Regions from separate parts of the Afipia dichlorophenoxyacetatis genome, predicted to be linked through region 2. Evidence: predicted binding sites of a transcription regulator. Region 2 holds the regulator's gene; each other region holds the start of a gene.

The links. The regulator PhoB, encoded in region 2, activates phosphate uptake and scavenging genes when phosphate is short. The targets are predictions, from matches to a motif close to TGTCATNNANCTGTCAT.
Region 1: ACZ5C3_RS01575 (DUF2794 domain-containing protein) is a predicted target of PhoB. The motif match lies at 1,395-1,411, and genes of this name have one in related genera.
Region 3: ACZ5C3_RS07290 (inorganic phosphate transporter) is a predicted target of PhoB. The motif match lies at 2,164-2,180, and genes of this name have one in related genera.

The regions. Positions count from the first base shown of each region.
Region 1 covers NZ_AP029250.1:322,718-327,857, forward strand. The annotation lists gene acnA (aconitate hydratase AcnA) at 1-64, shown strand, start outside; gene ACZ5C3_RS01570 (DUF1223 domain-containing protein) at 266-964, shown strand; gene ACZ5C3_RS01575 (DUF2794 domain-containing protein) at 1,422-1,784, shown strand; gene ACZ5C3_RS01580 (N-acetyltransferase family protein) at 1,789-2,316, opposite strand; gene ACZ5C3_RS01585 (Bax inhibitor-1/YccA family protein) at 2,398-3,189, opposite strand; gene ACZ5C3_RS01590 (ABC transporter permease) at 3,397-5,140, opposite strand, start outside.
Region 2 covers NZ_AP029250.1:3,865,893-3,871,032, forward strand. The annotation lists gene pqqD (pyrroloquinoline quinone biosynthesis peptide chaperone PqqD) at 1-141, opposite strand, end outside; gene pqqC (pyrroloquinoline-quinone synthase PqqC) at 147-911, opposite strand; gene pqqB (pyrroloquinoline quinone biosynthesis protein PqqB) at 908-1,837, opposite strand; gene pqqA (pyrroloquinoline quinone precursor peptide PqqA) at 1,971-2,051, opposite strand; gene phoB (phosphate regulon transcriptional regulator PhoB) at 2,239-2,940, opposite strand; gene phoU (phosphate signaling complex protein PhoU) at 2,969-3,685, opposite strand; gene pstB (phosphate ABC transporter ATP-binding protein PstB) at 3,709-4,533, opposite strand; gene pstA (phosphate ABC transporter permease PstA) at 4,530-5,140, opposite strand, start outside.
Region 3 covers NZ_AP029250.1:1,575,904-1,581,043, forward strand. The annotation lists gene ACZ5C3_RS07275 (multidrug efflux RND transporter permease subunit) at 1-270, opposite strand, end outside; gene ACZ5C3_RS07280 (efflux RND transporter periplasmic adaptor subunit) at 274-1,419, opposite strand; gene ACZ5C3_RS07285 (MarR family winged helix-turn-helix transcriptional regulator) at 1,536-2,027, shown strand; gene ACZ5C3_RS07290 (inorganic phosphate transporter) at 2,227-3,849, shown strand; gene ACZ5C3_RS07295 (hypothetical protein) at 4,099-4,734, opposite strand; gene ACZ5C3_RS07300 (bestrophin-like domain) at 4,990-5,140, shown strand, end outside.

The DNA of each region.
Region 1 (5,140 bases), 2.4 Mb from region 2:
CGAGCTCGAATACTACCGTAACGGCGGCATCCTGCATTACGTGCTGCGTAAATTGGCAGCCTAGGGCTTGCCAACGCAACCGTGAACAGGCTCACTGCGACGTGAGTAGAAGCTTAAGGGAAGGCGGCCTATCACAGGGCCGCCTTCTTCATAAGGCAACTGAGTTAAAACGAGGACAGTGGACGTGAACCATCGAGACTCCAGCGCAGAAACGAAAGCGGTGGGCAAGCTTGCCCAGCGGCTATCGCATTTGCTCGGGGTCTGCATGGTTTTTGCCATGGCCACGCCTGCTGGAGCTGATCCGCGTGCGGTGGTCGAGCTGTTCACGTCACAGGGTTGCTCGTCGTGTCCACCGGCAGACAAAGTTCTTGGTGATCTTAGCAAGGACCCGTCTGTCATCGCGTTGAGCTTGCCGATCGATTACTGGGATTATCTCGGCTGGAAGGACACTCTGGCAGATTCTCGTTTCAGTGCGCGCCAAAAAGCGTATTCGCATGTGCGAGGCGATCGCGGTGTCTATACGCCGCAGGCTATTGTCAACGGCTCGGCGAACGTTCTCGGCAGTGACAAAGCCGGTATCGAGACAGCAGTAAGCAGCACCAAGGGTGTTGATGGCACAATGTCGGTGCCGGTTACGATGACGAGGTCCGGTCGCCAGATCAATGTCTCGGTCGCGGCCTCGGATACCGCAGGCCGAAGCGGCGAAGTCTGGATCTGCGCTGTGTCGAAGGCGGTTCCCATTACGATTGCCAAGGGTGAAAACCGCGGACATCAGATCACGTACCATAACGTGGTACGGAACATACTGAAGGTCGGCGACTGGAACGGCAGCGCAAATAGCTGGAGCGTGCCGATCGAGAATATCGCGCGCGAAGGCGTCGATGCGGCCGCCGTCTATGTTCAGGACGGTAATCGCGACAAGCCCGGGCCAATGCTCGGCGCAGCTTTTACCTCCCTTAACTAATCGGAAACTTCTCAGCCGCGCGCTGGCGCCGGCGTGGTTTCGATAATCCCCCCGTTGCCAATTCTTTTACACGCACCCGGGCGAGACGTGCAGCGGTCGCCGCTAGCCAACAAAAAAGGCCAGCTTTCGCTGGCCGGAAAGATTGGGGATCTACCTGACTGCGAAGAATTCGACCCGATCCTATCGACCCCGGGGGGCTGGGGGCTGAGGAATCCGGTGCCAAAAGGACCGGGTCAACGCAGTGTTTTGTTATTCGCAGCCCAGAGCGGCGGCGTATTGGCCGAATTCAGGCAGCATTATGATTTCGACTAAACTGGCCGTGATTGTTCCGTGAGCAGCCAGTAGCCGGTGGATAGCGAATATCAAATCCACTCCACTGGCTGCCCCGAACGCCATTTCAAGCTTGCAGGCCCCGCCAGACCGGGGGACTATGTCGGTTAAGTGACAGGAGGCGCCGATGAATCCAGGCGAGACAGATCCCAGCGAGATTCGGGGGCCGGAGCGCAGCACCACGCCGCTCCCGCCCCAGAGCGTAACCTTCAACCGCCTCGAACTGAATCGTATCCTCAACCTCTACGGGCGCATGGTTGCCGATGGCGAATGGCGTGATTACGCCATCGATTTCCTCAAGGACCGGGCAGTGTTTTCGATTTTCCGTCGGTCATCGGAAGTGCCGATTTATCGCATCGAGAAAGACCCGCGGCTGGCGCGCAAACAAGGCGCCTACAGCGTGATCGCGGCCAGCGGACAAATTCTGCGTCGTGGTCACGAACTGGAGCGTGTGCTGCTGGTCATTGATCGCAAGCTCGCTCTGGTCTGAGGGTTTACGCCGGAACGGTGGTTGCTCCGGCCCCGAGCGCGCGTTGCATCATCACCGTATCGAGCCACCGCCCGAATTTGAATCCGACATTCGGGTGCGTTCCGATCATCTGAAATCCGGTCCGGGCGTGCAGGGCGACGGAGCCCGCATTCGCGGAGTCGCCGATGACTGCGATCATCTGGCGATAGCCGCGGACTTCCGACTGCGCAATCAGCTCGATCATCAACGCTGTTCCGATGCCGCGACGATGGCTTGAGGGCGCCAGGTAGACGGAATTTTCCACTGTGAAGCGATAGGCCGGGCGGGGGCGATAGGGGCCCGCATAGGCGTAGCCCACCACCCGTCCTTCAATCGTTGCCACGAGGTACGGAAAGCCCCCCTCTTGAAGGGCATTGAACCGCCGGGTCATCTCGGTGGTGTCTGGAGGGGTCAATTCGAAGGTCGCCGTGCCGGTGCGGACTTCGTGATCGTAGATATTGGTGATGGCTGGAATGTCCGCCAGAGCGGCGGACCGGATCGCGGGATTTGACATGGGGAGCAGCTTAATTTTGCGCCGCGCAAAACAAAAGCCCCGGCTTTTGGCCGGGGCTTTCCTCAGATCTATCGATCCTGATTAATCGCGCTGTCCGAGCAGCTGCAGCAGCAGCGTGAACAGGTTGATGAAGTTCAGGTAGAGCGAGAGTGCACCGGTGATCGCCGCACGCTCTGCAATGTCACCACCCTGACCAGCGTAGCCGTAGATGTAGTCGTTCTTCAGGCGCTGCGTATCCCAGGCGGTCAGGCCCGCGAATACCAGCACGCCGATCACCGACACCACGAACTGCAGCATCGAGCTTGCCAGGAATATGTTCACCAGGCTCGCGATGATGATGCCGAACAGGCCCATCATGAGGAACGAGCCCATGCCGGTCATGTCACGCTTGGTGGTGTAGCCGTAGAGGCTCAGCGCACCGAACGAAGCCGCCGTGATGAAGAACACCCGCACGATCGAGGAGTGGGTGTAGACAAGGAAGATCGACGACAGCGAGATGCCCATCAGTGCCGCGAACACCCAGAACAGCAACTGGGCTGTCGCGGGCCGCAGGCGGTTGATGCCGAACGAGATGGCGAACACCATGACGAGCGGCGCAAGGATGAACACCCACTTCAGCGGGCTGACGAACATGGCCACGCCAAATGACGTCAGGTAGGTGTTGCCGATCCTGCCGGCGGCGCCGGCAGCATCAGGCGTCACCGCGCCCATGTAGACGCCGAGTGCGGCGAGGCCAGTGATGGCCAGGCCGATCGCCATGTAGTTGTAGATCTTGAGCATGTACGAGCGCAGGCCCGCATCCACGGTCGCGGCATCAGCGCGCCCGGCGGCCCGGCCGAACGGAGAATTATAATTACGGTCCAAGTCCGACATTGTCGAAACCTCTTGGTTGACTGACGAACGCGAAGGGTCTGCGCCGTCAGCTATGAGTCCTTCCCGGAGACCGAATTGATAGACCATTCCGTGATGGCATCAAGCCGAATTCCGAACCCGCTCAGTATGTGGGAAATTAACACACACGACGCAAGCTTGGGCGCGCGGCTGAATGTCGCAAAACCAGCACACGCCTGCTACATATTGTCATAAGTTTCGCAGCACCGTCGCGGGTTTTTGGTTAAGGGCAAGTAATGTTCCCGCGAGCCCGAGACCGACCGTCACGACGAGTGCTGCCACCACCACGATAGCCGCGCTTCCGGCCTGCCAGACAAAGCTCAAGGTCATGAGGCGTGTCACAATCTGCCAGGCGGCGATTGATCCAACGGCTACCCCGAAGATGGCGGTGGCCAGGCCGATGATGAGGTATTCGAGTGCATACGCGCCCAACAACCGTGTGCGCGTCGCGCCCAGCGTCTTCAGGATCACCGCATCATAGACGCGATGCCGATGCCCGGCCGCCAGCGCTCCGCCCAGCACCAGAAGGGCTGAAATCAAGGTGACTAGACTGGCCCCGCGAATAGCCAGAATGAGATTTGTCACAACTTTCCCGACGGACTCGAGGGCCTCGCGGACCCGGACGCTGGTGACATTCGGGAAGGCCGCCGCCACCGCCTTGACGAGCTTGGCGTCGCTCTCGGTACTGGCGTTGTGCTCCGTCAAAGTTGCAAGGTCGGTATGCGGCGCGCCGGAGAATGCCTTCGGCGAGTAGACCAGGACGAAATTGATCCCGAGACTTTGCCAGTCCACGTTCCGCAGGTTGCTGATCTTGGCCGTGATATCGCGGCCCAGCACGTTCACGGTGATGTCGTCGCCGACCTTGAGGTGAAGCCCTTCGGCGATCTTCTTTTCAAGCGAGACGAGCGGCGGGCCGCTGTAGTCGGCGCTCCACCACTCTCCCTCGACGACCTTTGAACCACGTGGCACCTCGGTGGCGTAGGTCAGGCCACGGTCGCTTTGCAGGACCCAGGCAGTATCAACACCGGGCTTGATCTCTTCAGCTCTGACGCCGTTGGCTGCCACGATGCGGCCGCGCAGCATCGGCACGGACGCGATGTTGGCGTTGGGCGCTTTCTCTTTCAGGAAGTCCGTAAAATTCCCGGCCTGCGCGGACGGAATGTCGATGAAATAGAAGGATGGTGCGTGCTCCGGCAAAGACGCGGCAAACTGCCGCCGAAGATTGCCGTCGATCTGGGTCACGGTCACCAAAACCGCGAGCCCGAGTCCGAGCGATATCACCACGGACGGCGTTAAGGCACCCGGCCGATGAATGTTCGCGATCGCGAGCCGCAGCATGGTCAGGCGCGGGCGCGGCAAGCGTCTCGCCAGAGCCATCAACGCGAATGCGGTCGCACGCAGAACGATGAAAACGCCGATCGATGAGACGACAAAGACAGTCGCGACACGTTTGTCGTAGGCGAGACCAATTGCAATTGTGATCAGAAGCGCGATCACTCCGGCCATCAAAACGAGATAACGCCGTCGCGGCCAATGAAATTCCGATGTCACGCTTTCGCGAAACAACGTGGCCACCGGCACATCGTGAACTTGAGCAAGCGGCCACAGTCCGAAAGCGAGCGCCGTCAGAAGGCCGTAAACAAACGACAGTGCAAGTTCGCCGGGGTGGAACGTCGGATCGACCGGCAGCGGCAGGATATGTCCGAAGACGCCGACGATGACAAATGGCAATGCCGCGCCGATCACGAGTCCGATCACTGATCCGACAGTCGCGAGGATCATCACCTGTGTCAGATAGATCGTGAATACCTCGCGGCCGGTCGCGCCAAGCGCTTTGAATGTCGCGACGACATCGCGCCTGCGGTCGAGATGGCTTTTAACGGCGTTGGCGACGCCGACACCGCCCACCAGAAGTGCGGCAAGGCCGACCAAC
Region 2 (5,140 bases):
GACCGCAATGTCGTCGGGAGCGAGCACGCGCTCCGGTACCAGGATCACCCACCGCTGCCGTGTCTCGTCGAAACGCAGCTTCGCGTGCCGCGCCAGCACCGGGCGACTACTCTCAGTTATGTCGATCCGACGATTTCGCAATGGCTTCAACCCTGTTCCGGCACGAAGGCCCCCGGCGGTATGTGGCCTTCGACATAGGCATGGTACAGCGCATCGAGCTGAACCCACAGCACGTTGGTCTTGAAGATGAGTGCATTGCACACGGCTTCGCGCTGTTCCGGCGTGGTTGCATGCGCCTTGACGAAATCAAGCGCGAAATTGGCGTCGCGCGGCGCCTGTTCCAGCCGACGCTTGAAATAGCTCATGATGTTCGGATTAACGAAATCATAGTGCGCCAGCATCCCGGAAATGCGCTCCTCATGGAGATTTGGCGCGAACAACTCCGTCAACGACGACGCGATGGCCTCAAGCGGAGTCTTGTCCCGGACGAAGTGGACATAGGCGTCTACCGCGAAGCGTGTTGCCGGCAGAATCCCCTCCGCAGACTCCACGTAATCGGAGTCGAGCCCAAGCCCCTCGGTCAATTTCAGCCAGCGCTCAATGCCACCTTCGGTGCCGAAATTCCCATCGTGATCTTCGATGCGATGCCGCCATTCGAGGCGAATATTGCGGTCGCGAAAACGGGAAAGCACCACCGCATCCTTGATGGGAATGGAGCTCTGATAGTAGTAGCGATTGAGTGCCCAGGCTTGGACCTGCCCCTTGTTGAGCTTGCCGCCGTGCAGCAGCCGGTGAAATGGGTGCAGATTGTGATAGCGGGTTTCGCCGATGTGCCGCAGCGCGGCCTCCAGGTCTTCCGCACTGGCAAGCGGCGTCCCTTTCGCCAATGAAAAGGCGGTTGTCGTCTTCAAACGATAATCTCCATCCCGTCCGAGGGAATTAGCCAGCCTGCCGCTTCGACATGCGCGCGCTCTGCGGACTCCGGCAACAGCGCCAAATTGGAATTGTTGATGTGAAGAAAAACTTTACGGCCAATTCCAAGATCGGCAAGGGCTGCTATTGCGCCATCCGTGCCTGACATGGCCATGTGCCCCATTCGCTGCCCTGTCTTGCTGCCAAGTCCGGCTGCAATCAGCTCATCATCGCGCCAGACCGTTCCGTCAAAAAACACCAGTGGGGCGTTTTTCAGACGCAGCTTCAGCTCAGGGGTCATGGCAGCGCAAGCCGCCAGAAAAAAGAAGTATTGGCCGCTCTGCTTGTCCGAAATTCGCAGGCCGACCGTATCGCCTGCTTCATCGTCCAGCGCAGGTGCTGCAGCATCTTCCAGATACCAGGCACGTTTGCCAGGAACGAGGAATGGGAGGACTTCCAATCCTGACGGTGAGCCGTCCGCCAGCATGGGCTCGAAAGCAACATCGAATTCGATCGGTTCGCGGCCTACCCGCTCCGCGCTCAGGACATTGAAGATGCTGTTATCCCTGAGTGTCGAAAGAACGCGCTGATGCGCGTAGATGGTGAAAGGCCAGCCCTCGCGCAGGGACAATAACCCAGCGACGGCATCGACCTCGCCGTTGGTCAGAATCACTCCCGAGATCGGACTGTGGCGTAATTGATCCAGTTTCGGATGAAGTTGCGGCGTTGCAATCACCTGCTGACGCAGGTCGGGCGACGCATTGATCAGAAACCAGTGTTCGTTATCGGCGCTGACAGCGATCGAGGCCTGTGTGGCTCGCAAATCCGGTCGCTCGATCCGCGTGGTTCGGCAAACCTTGCAGTTGCAGTTCCATTGCGGGACGCCGCCACCAGCCGCCACCCCTAGAACGACAACACGCAACATCCCGACGCCTCCGGCATTCCCGGCTTGCGGAAACTAGACCCAGACACAACAAAGCCCGGTGCGAAAGAACTCCACCTATCGGGCGAGCCCTAACGCAAACCGGACCAATTGTCTTTTGCAGAAATTCGCAGACTTACTTGCGCGCCGCGCAGGCATACATGTTGATTTCCATGCCCACCGGCACTTCAACAATCTTTGGAGCTTTCCAGGCCATTTTGGTCTCCTTCCCAATTCATCCTGCGACTGGGTTTTTATTGCCCCGTCATGAGTCAGGTTAACATGGAGATGCCCAAAAGCGAGGTGCAATTTTGCTCCTAATCGGCACAAAATTGTTATCAGCGCCTACCAACGATTGCAGAGCAACATCTCTTTAATGCTGCTCTGCAGCAATCTTGTTGGGATTACTCAGCTTTGGCGAAGCGATCGTCCAAGGCATATCCGGCGCCGCGAACGGTCCGGATGGGATCCTGCTCCCGGCCTAGGTTCAGAAGTTTCCTGAGCCGGCCGATATGGACGTCCACGGTGCGCTCATCGATATAGATGTCACGCCCCCAAACACCGTCGAGCAATTGCTCGCGGCTGAAAACGCGTCCCGGGTGTTCCAGGAAGAACTCCAGAAGACGGTATTCGGTCGGTCCGAGATCGATGGGGCGGCCGGAACGAGCCACACGGCGCCGGTCACGGTCCAATTCGATGTCACCAAAGGCAAGAACCGTGGCAAGGCGCTCGGGGCTGGCGCGACGCAACAAGCCCTTCACCCGCGCCAAGAGTTCCGGCACCGAGAATGGCTTGACGATGTAGTCGTCCGCTCCGGTGGCAAGACCCCTCACCCGTTCGCTTTCCTCGCCGCGCGCGGTCAGCATGATGATCGGGATCTGCTTCGTCTCAGGTCTTGCCCGCAGACGACGGCAAAGTTCGATCCCCGACAAACCAGGCAACATCCAATCGAGCACGATCAGATCAGGGATGTGCTCCTTAAGCCTGGTGTCGGCGTCGTCACCGCGTGCAACGGTTTCGACATCGTAGCCTTCAGCATCCAGATTGTACCGAAGCAACGTGGTCAACGCTTCTTCGTCCTCAACGACAAGAATTCGGGCGCTCATGTCCGACCCTTCAATTTAAACCCTCTCATCAGCTGCCGGAGACAACTGTCGCAAAACTCGTCATATCGCCTTTGGGGCGCTGATCGACCATCTGTTGACCTTCGATCATGTAGAAGACCGTCTCAGCGATATTCGTCGCATGGTCGCCGATCCGCTCGATGTTCTTGGCGCAGAACATCAAGTGGATGCAGAAGCCGATATTGCGCGGATCTTCCATCATGTAAGTCAGCAACTCACGGAACAACGAGGTGCAGATCGCATCGACTTCCTCGTCGCCCTTCCAGACCGCCATGGCAGCCGGCAAGTCATGCGCCGCATAAGCATCAAGCACCGACTTCACCTGGGACTGTACCAGATCGGTCATATGTTCGAGGCCGCGGATCAGCTTCAGCGGGTGGAAATCGCTATCGAGCGCGGCGACGCGCTTACCGATATTCTTGGACAAGTCGCCCATGCGCTCAAGATCAGTCGCAACTCGCAGCGAACCGACGATCTCTCGAAGATCGACAGCCATCGGTTGACGGCGCGCAATGGTCAGAACTGCACGCTCTTCGATCGCATGCTGCAACTTGTCGATGTCGAGATCGGCGGCAACGACACGCTTGCCCAACGCGACGTCCCGACGGATCAGGGCGTCGACAGAATCAACGATCTGACGTTCCGCCAAACCACCCATCTCTGCGACGAGCCGGTTAAGCTCCTGGAGATCTTCGTCGAACGCCTTGGCGGTATGATCTGTTCCCATAATAATTCTCCACGCGATAAGCGTCAGCCGAATCGGCCGGTGATGTAGTCTTGCGTCCGTCTGTCGGTCGGCGACGTAAAGATCTTGTTCGTATCATCGAACTCGATCAGTTGGCCGAGATACATGAACGCCGTCTTGTCGGACACGCGCGCCGCCTGCTGCATGTTATGCGTGACGATCGCGATCGTATAACTCTCTTTCAGTTCCTGGATCAGTTCTTCGACCTTGGCGGTGGAGATCGGGTCGAGCGCCGAGCAAGGTTCGTCGAACAGGATCACTTCCGGTCGCACCGCGACCGTCCGTGCGATGCACAGGCGCTGCTGCTGGCCGCCCGAAAGGCTCAAGCCGCTCGCATTCAGCTTATCCTTGACCTCGTTCCAGAGCGCGCCGCCGCGCAACGCGGCTTCAACGCGACCGTCCATTTCGGACTTGGAAATCTTTTCATAAAGACGGATACCGAACGCGATGTTCTCATAGATGGTCATCGGGAACGGCGTGGGCTTCTGGAACACCATGCCGATGCGCGCGCGCAGCAAGTTGAGGTCGAGCTTCGGGTCGAGAATGTTGGTGTTGTCCAGCATGAGCTGCCCGACCGCGCGCTGGCCTGGATACAGGTCATACATGCGGTTGAAAATACGCAACAACGTGGACTTTCCGCATCCCGACGGTCCGATGAACGCCGTCACCCGGTTCTCGCCCAGCAGCAGGTTGATGTTTTTCAGCGCGTGATGTTCGCCATAATAGAAGTTCAGATCACGCACCGTCACTTTGGGACGCGCATCCGCCGCTGCCATCATAGACGGTGCCGAGCTGGAAGAATGGCTAGTGGAGACAGAAAGCTCGCTCATTTTGCTGTCCTCTCGGCGACAAGAATGCGTGCGCCAATGTTAAGGGCAAGTACGGTCAGGGTGATGATCAAGGCGCCGCTCCACGCGAGTTCTTTCCAGTACGCATAGGGGCTTTGGACGAAGTTGTTGATAGTCACCGGCAGGTTAGCCATCGTCTTGGTCAGATCGAGGCTGAAGAACTGGTTGCTGAGTGCCGTGAACAGCAGCGGTGCGGTTTCACCCGCGACGCGCGCGGTTGCAAGCAGGATGCCAGTGATGAGCCCGGAGCGCGCAGCACGGTATGCGATGCGCTTAATCACGAGCGACCGTGGCAGACCGAGCGCCGAAGCGGCTTCACGAAGCTGATTTGGCACCAGCCGCAACATGTCTTCCGTCGTACGCAACACCACTGGAATGACAATCACCGCAAGAGCAAGCGTACCCGCAAGCGCCGAAAACCCGCCCATCGGCACGACCACCGCACCATAAATGAACAAGCCGATTATGATCGAAGGCGCGCTCAACAGAATGTCGTTGATGAAGCGGATCACCGAGGTGAGCTTATCGTGCTTGCCGTATTCGGCGAGGTAAGTTCCGGCGAACAGTCCGATCGGTGCACCGATGCCAA
Region 3 (5,140 bases), 2.3 Mb from region 2:
TCCCAGCGAACTGGTCGACGTCATCTGCGCGACGCCGGGGATCTGCGCGAACTGCCGTTCCAGCGGCTGCGCCACCGACGATGCCATGGTTTCCGGGCTCGCACCGGGAAGGCTGGCGGAAACCTGGATGGTCGGGAAGTCGACCTGCGGCAGCGGCGCCACCGGCAGCATCGGATAAGCGACAAGGCCGACAAATAGAATCCCCGCCATCAGCAGGGAGGTCGCGATGGGAAGTCGGATAAAGGGAGCCGAAATGCCGCCGTTGCTCATGACTTAGTCCGCCTTCACCGATGTTTGCCCGGAACTTGCGACAGTGGTTGTCAGCAGGGATCCCGGCTGAACGCGGTATTGGCCGCTCGTAATGACATGCTCACCGAGCTTCAATCCGCTCTCGACGAGAGTTCGGCCCTCAGTGGATTGTCCGACCTTGACCTCACGAAGTTCGGCCTTATTGCCGTCGCCGACTGCGTAAACGTACAACCCCTTCGGGCTATGCTGGATAGCGTCATCAGGGATCACGACCGCGTCCTTAACAGTATTGACCAGGAGCCGCGTCGAGACCGACAGACCCGGCCACAAGGCGTGATTCTTGTTGGCAAACTCTGCCTTGAGGCGGATTGTTCCGCTCGTGGTATCGACCTGATTGTTGATGAGCGACAAAGTTCCATCGGACAGTACCTTGCGTCCGTCTGTCGTCAGCGCTGTGACCTGCAGTTCATGCTGGCTAAGCGCCTGCTTGATTTCCGGGAGCTGGGTTTCAGGCGCAGTGAAGATCACGGAGATCGGTTCGATCTGAGCGATAGTCACGATACCGGTCTGCGTTGCCGCATTGACAATATTGCCGACGTCGACTTGGCGAATACCAGTCACGCCAGAGATCGGGGCCCTGATGCTCGCGTAGTCGAGCTGCGTGCGTGCATTGAAGATGGCCGCGTCGTCAGCCGCGAGCTGTGCCGTGATCTGCTGTACGTTTGTCGTCTGGGTGTCGACGGTCTGCTTCGTCGCGAACTCGCCGAGCTTGGTGGAGCGCTGCAGGTCGAGCTTGGCGTTGCCGAGGCCCGCTTCATCCTGGTTCTTCTTCGCGATCGCTTGATCGAGTGCGGCCTGGAAGGGGCGGGGATCGATCTGAGCGATCAAGTCGCCCTTATTAACGAACTGACCTTCCTTGAAGTTGATCGTGTCGATCTGTCCGTCGACACGGGTTCGCACGGTGACGGTGTTGAAGCCTTGCACGGTTCCAAGTCCCGTGAGGTAGACAGGGAAGTCAGCCTTGGAAACCTGTGCGACGGTCACCGGGACGGTCTGCGCGGCGGCCTTCGGTTTGTCGTCCTTGTGCTTCGGCCAGACAGCATAGCCGCCGACAGCGACAACGGCTGCCAAGCCGAAATAACCCATAAAAGAAATGCGACCCTTTGCCATGCCTAACCCAATTGCTTTTCCGACAACGTACCCAATATGTCTTTTATAGTTGATAAGCGTGCAAATAGTATGCAGGCTCACCATTAATTGTTTGAAAGGTCTCGGATAGCCGGATCATGAGCCTGGATCTCAAGCGGCAGTTTGTTGCGCAACTTATTGAAAGTTCGAGACTCTTGCGCAACTATATCGACCACCGCGCCAAAGGGCGTGGGACCACGCGCGCCCAGTGGATAGTACTCTTCCGATTGCGGCAGCAGGAGGGGTTATCTCAGGTCGATCTCGCAGATGTGCTTGAGCTTCAGCCGATTTCGCTGGTCCGCTTGCTGGACCGTCTCGTCGAGTCGCAGCTGCTGGAGCGCAGGCCAGACCCGAATGATCGGCGCGCCAATCGGCTGTTCCTGACCCCGAAGGGCCGTCAACTGGTCGACGACCTCGATAGCCTGCGCGACGACATCGCGAGCGATGTGCTGCACGGCGTTTCAGAAAGTGCCATTGAATCAGGGCTGGAGACGCTCGCTGCGGTTAAGTCGCACGTCAAGGGAGGCACGGAACCTGCCCCCGAAGTCGAGCATCAATCCAAAGTTCGGCGTAACCGGGCAAAGGCCTGAAGACAGGTTTCTGGCTGGTCCCGACATATCGGATCGCGAGATAGGATTTGTCACAGTCGTCCCGTGAACATGAGGGCGTGACGAGAATCTCACACTTCGCTTTTGCAGTGCACAAAGCCGTGCAACCCAGTGGTGGTGTCATTCAACCTTCAAGGTAAACGGTCATTAAAGACGCCTCTCATTTATAAAGGGGGCGTTAATGAGTGATATTTCGATCAATCAAGTCGACGGCGGGATTATTGAACCCGCGTCCAAGCCAAACCTCGATAAAGGCTTCAACCCGCTGACAATGCTGATTTTCTTCGGCATCCTCGCAGCCGGACTGCTCTTTGTCGCCTACAGCATCTACGAAGACGTCGAAGCCACAGGTGTGAAGACCACCACGTTTCTTCCTTACATCCTGCTCTTCGTTGCCCTGCTGATCGCCCTCGGCTTTGAATTCGTCAACGGCTTCCACGATACCGCCAACGCGGTTGCAACCGTCATTTACACCCATTCGCTTCCGGCGGAAGTCGCCGTGATGTGGTCCGGCTTTTTCAACTTTCTCGGCGTTCTCCTTTCGACTGGCGCGGTCGCATTCGGCATCGTCTCGTTGCTGCCCGTTGAGCTGATCCTGCAGGTCGGCAGCAGCGCCGGTTTCGCGATGGTGTTCGCGCTGTTGATCGCCGCCATCGTCTGGAATCTCGGCACTTGGTACTTCGGTCTGCCGGCGTCCAGCTCGCATACGCTGATCGGTTCGATCATCGGTGTCGGCGTCGCCAACGCGCTGATGCGCGGCCGCGACGGCACCTCAGGCGTTGACTGGAGCAAGGCCACCGAAATTGGCTACGCATTGCTGCTGTCGCCGCTGGTTGGTTTCGTCTGTGCCGCGATTCTTTTGGTCGTGCTGAAGTTCGTCATTCGCAATCCGGCGCTTTACGCTGCGCCCGATGGTAACAAAGCGCCGCCGCTGTGGATCCGCGGTCTGCTGATCCTGACCTGCACCGGCGTCAGTTTCGCGCATGGTTCGAACGATGGTCAGAAGGGCATGGGCCTGATCATGCTGATCCTGATCGGCACCGTTCCGACGGCATATGCGCTGAACCGCACGTTGCCTGCTCAAATGGTGCAGCAGTTCCAGCAGACCTCGGAAGCGGCCTCGAAGGTGATCTCCGCCAAGGGCGCCGGCCACAGCATCATCGGTGATCCGCGCCCGGCTGTGACGCAGTACGTGTCGCTGCACACGATCAACGAAGGCACGTATCCGTCGCTGGCCGTGCTGGTGAAGGATGTTGGCGATCAAGTGCAGAAGTACGGTTCGTTCAACAAGGTGCCTGCCGAAGCCGTCGGCAACACCCGTAACGACATGTACCTGACGTCTGAAGCGCTTCGCTTCCTGATGAAGGACAAGGAAAGCGAACTCAACAAGGAAGAGATCGCCACCCTGAACGCGTACAAGGGCTCGCTCGATGCCGCCACGAAGTTCATCCCGACCTGGGTGAAGGTCGCGGTCGCTCTCGCGCTCGGTCTCGGCACTATGATCGGCTGGAAGCGTATCGTTGTGACGGTCGGCGAGAAGATCGGCAAGACCCACCTGACCTACGCGCAGGGTGCGTCGGCTGAACTCGTTGCCGCGGCGACGATCGGTGCTGCCGACATGTTCGGCTTGCCGGTTTCGACCACGCACGTGCTGTCGTCCGGCGTGGCTGGCACGATGGCCGCGAGCGGCTCGGGCCTGCAGATGTCCACCATCCGCAACATGGTCATGGCTTGGGTACTGACGCTTCCGGCAGCGATCGCGCTGTCGGCGGGTCTGTACTTCGTGTTCTCGCACCTGTTCTGATCCGACAGCGGGCGCAATTGCCGCGCCCACTGTTCGCAGTTCAGCGAATACTCTCAATGCCCGCGCCATTGGCGCGGGCATTTTGTTTTCCGGGCATCTTGTTTTCACGGTGTGATGAGGATTGCGGAGACCATCATCCACGATGGCGCGCAACGGTGACCGCGCATGACAGGTCAACGTCAAGCGTGTCGATTGTTGGGATATTCTGAAAAGAGGAAGCCCGCTGTGGAGACTTGTTGATCAAGCCAGCTATCGCTCGGCTTGCTGAAGAGGCTTCTTATGTGCCGGCTTATGTTGCTGCGGCGGTTGGAAGAGGTCGTGCACTGTCGTTGTGATCTTTGCCCATCCGCATGACAGCGCATCGGCTTTGCACACGGCTTCCTTGCGGGCACGGGGAGGCGCAGTCGCAGGGCGAGGTTTGGGTGTTGGTGAGGCGATCGCAGCAACACTCTTCGGCGGAGAGAGGATGGCCTTCGGCAGCTCAATCGGTTCGGGCGGTTGAGCCACCGCAGCGACAACCGCTTCGTGCCGGCGGTCTTCCAGGTAGCCAAGATACTCCTGGTCCATCTTCTTCAACTCTTCCGGCGTTGGATTCGGACCAGCGATATCGAAGCTGCGGTTCTGCATAAAGTCGAAATACGCATAGCCACCGCCGGGCTTACGGCGACCCGCGAACTTGGCGTCGCAGTCGGAAAGAATCTTCGCCTTGTCCTGCTTGCTGAGGCCGGGTTGCTCCGCGCTGGTGGCGCAGTCCTCATAATCCTTTGGCGCGTAAATCTTCCACCATTCAGCGCGTGATTGCGTCGGAGAGAACGCAAGGCACAGGCCGAATAAAACAGTCAGCGATGCTGTCGTACGCGAATGAATCACTGGTGGAACCCTCATGCGGCGCATCGTATTTCCAGGGGTGAGTCCTCGCAACCGCCTTGATTTTTCCCTGTGGATTGCGGGAGATAGCAGGGCCCGCCGCACTGGGAACACGTTTTCGCGCGCCAATTTTTGATTGTTGAGTCGTTTTGGATCCGGAGGCATGCTGAGATTTCAGGCGAAGCAACTTCCGCGAGAGCAGCGCGCCGGAACCTGTAACTGGGGGATTTACGCGAGACTACTCCCGTACCGTGATGATTGTATGAGGCTTGAATGACCTCCGCTCAGGTTTTCCTGATTTCGTTCGCGGCGATGAGCATTGGAATTGCGTTCGGCAGATTGCTTCGCTCTCTTGTGCCGAATGGGCAACTCGATACGGAATCCAAGGAAGTCATCAAACTCGGTACGGGACTTGTCGGGACGT